3 regions of the Clostridium sartagoforme genome follow, and region 2 is predicted to be linked to each of the others. Evidence: riboswitches for the same ligand, from Rfam matches in the RefSeq annotation. Region 2 holds a riboswitch; each other region holds the start of a gene.
The links. A riboswitch is a leader RNA that binds a small molecule or an ion and turns the genes downstream of it on or off. The one in region 2 is predicted to bind S-adenosylmethionine.
Positions count from the first base shown of each region.

Region 1 (2,204 bases), 230 kb from region 2:
ATCTTTACTCTTTCACTAAAAGAAAAGTATGGCTTTTTTATTTAGCCATACTTTTCTTTTTCTGGTTTATATTTTAATTTTACAATAGCCTTATTTATTTCTCCAATGTATGTATATAGATATTATAGCACATATCCCCATAAGATAAGGATAAAATAAAAATTTCATTATTGCAAATGGTGATAAAGCGGCAAGTCCTGCTGCTGAAATTAATTGTGCACCATATGGTATCACTCCTTGAAACACGCATGCAAACATATCCATTATGCCTGCAACTCTTTTGGGTTCTAAATCAAATTCATTTGAAATATCTTTAGCTATAGGTCCTACAGTCACAATTGCAACAGTATTATTAGCTGTACAAATATCAACTAAACTAACTAATGTTGCAATACCGTATTCGGCTCCCCTCTTAGTTTTGAAGTTTTTTAATCCTTTATTAATAATAAAATCTATTCCACCATTAAAATTAATAAGTTCTATTGTTCCTGCTATAAGAATTGAAATTATTATTAGTTCACTCATACCTAATATTCCTGAGGATATAGAGTTAAATAATCCTATAAGATTAAAACTTCCAAGAATAAATCCTATTATTCCTGAGGATAAAATACCAAGTAATAATACTATAATTACATTTACTCCAATTAATGATGTTACTATTACAATTATATATGGTAAAATTTTAAACAAATTAAATTCTAAGGCTTCTAAATTTACAACTGTTGCACTCTTAGTTAGCAACATAAGTATTATTGCAGTTATGATTGCAGCTGGAAGTACTATAATAAAGTTCATTTTAAATTTATCTTTCATCTCACAACCTTGTGTTCTAGTAGCAGCTATAGTTGTATCTGATATTATAGAAAGGTTATCTCCGAACATCGCTCCACTAACCACCGCTCCTGTAGCTAAAGCTGTTGCTATTCCAGTTTTATCTGCTATTCCAACAGCTATTGGTACTAGCGCAACAATAGTTCCCATTGATGTTCCTATAGATAATGATATGAAACATCCTATAATAAATATTCCTGGAATTAAAAGACTACTTGGCAGTAAAGAAAGTCCTAAATTAACAGTAGAATCTACTGCTCCCATATCCTTTGCTACTTTTGCAAAAGCTCCTGCTAATATAAATATAATTACCATAAGTAAAATATTGGTATTTCCTGCACCTCTACAAAATATATCTACTTTCTCATCAAACTTTACTTTTTTATTCATGATTAATGCTGTTAAAGCTGCTGCTAGGAAAGGGATTAGTATAGATACAGCATAAAAATCTTTTGCAATTATTGATGTTCCTAAATAAACTAATAGAAATACTCCCAATGGAAGTAAAGCCAGCCCATTACCTTTGTTATTCAAAATTCTTTTCTCTCCTTTTTGATATTAAATAATTTGTATGTATTTTTAGTTTAAATTTAAAAAAGCTTCTGCAAGAATACAGAAGCTTTGATTACACATATAAAAAGTTATAATTCGCCTCTTATCTATCAGGATATCCTGCAGGATTTAGCACCTTAAGAATTAATTAAAATCCTTGGTTGCTGGGCTTCAAAGGGCCAGTCCCTCCACCACTCTTGATAAGACTTTTAAATTTTGCATTATTATAGTATCAGCTTAAATTTATATTGTCAACAGTTATATTTTCCCTCACAATATATTACGATTATATATTTCTACAAACAATTAAAGTTATACGCAAAATATAGTTGATTTAAACATAAAAAAGAGATTACATAGTAATCTCTTTGGTGCGTTATCAGGGGATCGAACCCGGGACACCCTGATTAAGAGTCAGGTGCTCTACCAACTGAGCTAATAACGCATATGGAGCGGGTGATGAGAATCGAACTCACGTAACTTGCTTGGAAGGCAAGGGCTCTACCATTGAGCTACACCCGCATATATTATTGACAATAATAATTATATAATTTCTAAATAATACTGTCAATAATAAATTTTAGTCTTAAATTATTTCTGTAAGTGATTTTAATAGAATATCTTTAAACCTTTCTCCATCACTTTTATTTTTGTCAGCTTTTTCACATATGTTTTTCCATTCAGAAATACTTATACCTGTTCGCTCCTTAAACTCACTATCATTTGTTGTCATATAGCTTGAGTTTACAACAAATTCTCCTAAGTCTTTTGGAGTATTAAATATCTTTAAGTATAAAAACTCCTTATTGTCTCCATAC
Region 1 is NZ_BAAACH010000011.1:68,624-70,827, reverse strand. Features, by position in the region: gene ABDZ60_RS04095 (Na+/H+ antiporter NhaC family protein) at 91-1,368, opposite strand; SAM riboswitch class I at 1,487-1,593, opposite strand; tRNA gene ABDZ60_RS04090 (tRNA-Lys) at 1,756-1,831, opposite strand; tRNA gene ABDZ60_RS04085 (tRNA-Gly) at 1,835-1,908, opposite strand; gene ABDZ60_RS04080 (hypothetical protein) at 1,973-2,204, opposite strand, start outside.
Region 1: another riboswitch for S-adenosylmethionine. It lies ahead of ABDZ60_RS04095 (Na+/H+ antiporter NhaC family protein); the one in region 2 lies ahead of ABDZ60_RS04975 (methionine ABC transporter ATP-binding protein).

Region 2 (2,204 bases):
TTCTTGTAAATAACTTATAACATTATTAATCTTGGCTTCTTCACCTCTTATTATTACAACAAGTCCCCCCAGCGGAGATTCTTGAATTATTTCTATATTCCCAAATATTATATTGGTATCTACATTAAATTCTCTGGATACTATTGAAATTATTGGCTCTGTTGTACTGTTTTCTATATATTTTAATTTTAAAATTTTTTCATTTTCTTTAATATCTACAACTGAAGATTTATTTTCTATCAAATCATATATATTGCTTAGTGAAGATGTACTATCTATAAAGTTTTTTGTAACTTTTTCTTTAGGCTCTGAGAATATTTTAAATATACTTCCTTCCTCAACTACCTTACCATTTTCCATAACTGCTGCCCTTGTACATATTTCTTTAACAACTTGCATTTCATGAGTTATTATTACTATTGTTATTCCAAACTTTTTATTTACTTCTTTTAAAAGTTTTAATATAGACTTTGTGGTTTGTGGATCTAAGGCACTAGTTGCTTCATCACAAAGCAAAACCTTTGGATCATTTGCTAAAGCTCTTGCAATTCCAACCCTTTGTTTTTGTCCTCCACTTAATTGAGATGGATAAGAATCTGCCTTGTCATCAAGTTCAACAAGTTTTAATAAATCTTTAACTTTATTTTTTATCTCTTCTTTTGAGTAACTACTCCCTTTAAGTGGATAAGCTATATTTTCAAATACTGTTCTAGATTTCATCAAATTAAAATGCTGAAATATCATTCCTATCTTTTTTCTTTCTTCTCTAAGTTCCTTATTTGATAAAGTACTTAAATCTTTCCCATCTATAACTACTTGTCCATTAGTTGGTTTTTCTAAAAAGTTTATACATCTAACTAATGTTGATTTTCCTGCTCCACTAAATCCTATAATTCCATAAATTTCACCTTTATTAATATTTAGTGTTACATCCTTAACTGCTTCTATTTTATTAGCTTTTGATTCATAGGTTTTGTGTAAATTTTTTAATATAATCATATTTTCCCTCCTTTTGCCCCAAAAAAGTGGACACATATAATTTTGTTTGTTTTGTTTCTTAGCTTCAAGTAATCACATTACTCAAATTTTAAACTATTCATAATTTCCTAAGGAATAAAAAAAACTGCTTTCCTAAAAATAAGAAAGCAGTGTATTATACACATATATATTTTTCTCATTCTTATCTTTCAGATGCAATTACATCTGCAGGATTTAGCACCTTAAACTATAAAAGCTTATAATTATAACTAATATAATTATAATATAATTCAGGTTGCCAGACTTCATAGGGCCAGTCCCTCCGTCTTTCTTGATAAAAACTTATTTAATTTTTGTTCTTGTTTCGTATTATATCCCTATATATTTTTCATGTCAATAGTTTTATTTCTTTTTTTAGATAATTAATCTAGTAAATAATTTTATTTTGAATTCAATATTGCTTCAATCATTTCGATTTCCCTGCCACTAAAAACTAAATTATTTATTATATTTTTATTGTCTATTATTTGCTCTGGCTTACTAGCTCCAATAAGAACTGTTGTAACCAAATCATCTCTTAATACCCAAGCTAAAGCCATTTGTGCTAAACTTTGATTTCTACTTTCTGCTATTTTGTTTAATTCCATTAGCTTATTAATTTTTTCAGTAGTTATATCTTTTTCATTTAAAAATCTACTACTTATTTTTTTAGCCCTTGAATCTTCTGGAATTCCCTTAAGATATTTATTAGTCAATACTCCTTGAGCTAAAGGTGAAAATGCTATTGATCCTATTCCTTCTTCTCTATGAACTTCATGCAAGCCTTCAACTTCACTCCAACGATTAAACATACTGTAGCTAAATTGATGAATAAGGCATGGAGTCTTGTTTTCCTTTAATATTTTAGAAGCTTCTTTTAATTCTTTAGGATGATAATTTGATAATCCTACATATAGTGCTTTTCCTTGTTTAACTATATCAGTTAAAGCTGACATTGTTTCTTCTAAAGGTGTATTTGGATCTGGTCTATGATGGTAAAATATATCAACATAATCTAAACTCATTCTTTTTAAACTTTGGTCTAAGCTTGAAATCAAGTATTTTCTTGAACCACCATTACCATAAGGACCAGGCCACATATCATAACCTGCTTTAGTAGATATTATCATTTCATCTCTATAACTACTAAGATTATTTTTTAATATTCTACCAAAATTTTCTTCAGC
Region 2 is NZ_BAAACH010000011.1:301,030-303,233, reverse strand. Features, by position in the region: gene ABDZ60_RS04975 (methionine ABC transporter ATP-binding protein) at 1-999, opposite strand, end outside; SAM riboswitch class I at 1,178-1,319, opposite strand; gene mgrA (L-glyceraldehyde 3-phosphate reductase) at 1,419-2,204, opposite strand, start outside.

Region 3 (2,204 bases), on a different contig from region 2:
ATAGCGGGAATAAAGCCTAAAATTACTGAAAATAGTGTTGAAAAAAATACCATTATAATTGTTTTATTAAATGCCGGTAATAATATTTCTAACATTAATTAATCACCTCCAATATTACATTCTTATCTTGTAGATATTTAATTACCTTTTCTTTATCTTCTTGCGCTATATTTATTACTAAACTTCCAAGAACATCTTCTCTAAATTTTTCTAGTTTTCCCCAAACTATTGAAAAGTCTACATTAATTTCTCTGGCCATCTTTGTTATAAGTGCATTTTCTGATGATGTACTTGGAAAAAATAACTTTATATTTACTCCTGTTGTAGGTAGTAATTCGTCATCTTGTTCACCTAAAAATTTTTTAAGTGAAACTCCTGGGTTTAAAAATAAGTCTTCCGATTTGCCTTGAGCTTTTAAAATTCCGTCTTCTATTAGTGCAACCTTTTCGCATACCTCTTTGACAACTTCCATCTGGTGAGTAACAATAACTATTGTAATTCCTAGTTCTTTATTTATTTTTGATAAAAGTGCTAATATATCTTTTGTTATTTTAGGATCTAATGCTGAAGTAGCTTCATCACAAAGTAGAATTTTAGGTTCTAATGCTAAAGCCCTTGCTATTGCTACTCTTTGTTTTTGTCCACCACTTAAACTTGATGGTTTTACATTAGCCTTTTCAGAAAGTCCTACTAAATTTAAAAGCTCATTTACTCTACTTTTAATTCTTACTTTTTCATATCCCCAAACTTCTAAAGGTAAGGCTATATTTTCAAAGACTGTTTTTCTATTTAATAAATTAAAGCTTTGAAATATCATACCCAAATCTTTTCTAAATTCTCTTAGTTCCAGCCCCTTTAAAGATTTAACTTCACGTCCCATAACTGTAAGTGAACCATCTTCGTAGGCTTCTAATCCATTTATACATCTTAACAAAGTGGATTTACCAGCACCACTATGTCCTATAATTCCATATATTTCTCCCTTTTGTATTTTAATAGACACATTTTTTATAACCTGTATCTCACCAAAGCTTTTGGTTAAATTATTTATTTCAATCATGATTATATTCCCCCCTAAGAAAATTAAAGAAATAAAAAAGTAATATTTTCAAAAGAATAAAAAACGCACTAGAGAATAAATCTCTAGTGCGTATAATGTCACATATTAATTTATTCTCTCATCTATCAGCTAAAAGCTGCAGGATTTAGCACCAAACATAATAAAATATAATTATCTAACATAAATTAGACTTATCATAATCCTATTATAGGTTGCTGGGTTTCACAGGGCCAGTCCCTCCACCACTCTTGATAAGAAACGTATTAAAATATTAAATTTTTCTATTGATATTAATATACATATATAATTTGAATTTGTCAATATATATCTTAAAACTTATTTATCTATACCTATAAAAATTTAAATACTATAATATCTTTTTCTACATTAACAAGCTCTGCATCTGTATTTAATTCTATAAAATTAATTATGTTTTCTACAGTAGAATCTGCTTGCGAGCTACTAGCACATATTCCTGATATACCAATAACTATGCTTTGATGTAGATCTTGGTTTTCTATTTCATTTACTGATATATTAAATTTATTTTTCAATTTTTGAGTTACACTTCTAACTATCATTCTTTTTTCTTTTAAAGAATGTACCCAACTTGCTCTTAAATTTACACTCATTATTAATACTTTCATCTTAAACCACCCTTAATAAAACTTATTCAGTTCACTATGAACTATGAATTGTAAAGACCGCATGTTATTATTATGAATAAAGCTCATGGATAATATTCTCTCCATGAGCTTTATTTGTGATTTATAAGAAATTTATTAATGATTAGTATAGCTTAAATCATCTACCATATAATTTAGTTAAAGAATAAATTTCTTTTGCTAATTTTTCACTAAAATCTTTTTTAGATGCTCTCCACATCCAATTTCCTCCTAATGTTGAAGGCATATTCATTCTAGCGCTATTACCTAGCCCTAAGAAATCTTGCATTGTAGTTACTGCTAAGTAAGCTGGACTTCCCCAGACCCCTCTTATTAAGCCTTTTGCTATCCCTTCTTCATAAGTTAAGTTCAAGTAGTTTTTAGCTTTTTCAATTTCATTTTTGCTTCCAGTAACATTATACCATCCACAAATAGTATCATTATCATGGGTGCCAGTATACGCTACACAATTAATTGGA
Region 3 is NZ_BAAACH010000037.1:281,378-283,581, forward strand. Features, by position in the region: gene ABDZ60_RS15255 (methionine ABC transporter permease) at 1-95, opposite strand, end outside; gene ABDZ60_RS15260 (methionine ABC transporter ATP-binding protein) at 95-1,060, opposite strand; SAM riboswitch class I at 1,176-1,318, opposite strand; gene ABDZ60_RS15265 (DUF503 domain-containing protein) at 1,411-1,707, opposite strand; gene malQ (4-alpha-glucanotransferase) at 1,865-2,204, opposite strand, start outside.
Region 3: another riboswitch for S-adenosylmethionine. It lies ahead of ABDZ60_RS15260 (methionine ABC transporter ATP-binding protein); the one in region 2 lies ahead of ABDZ60_RS04975 (methionine ABC transporter ATP-binding protein).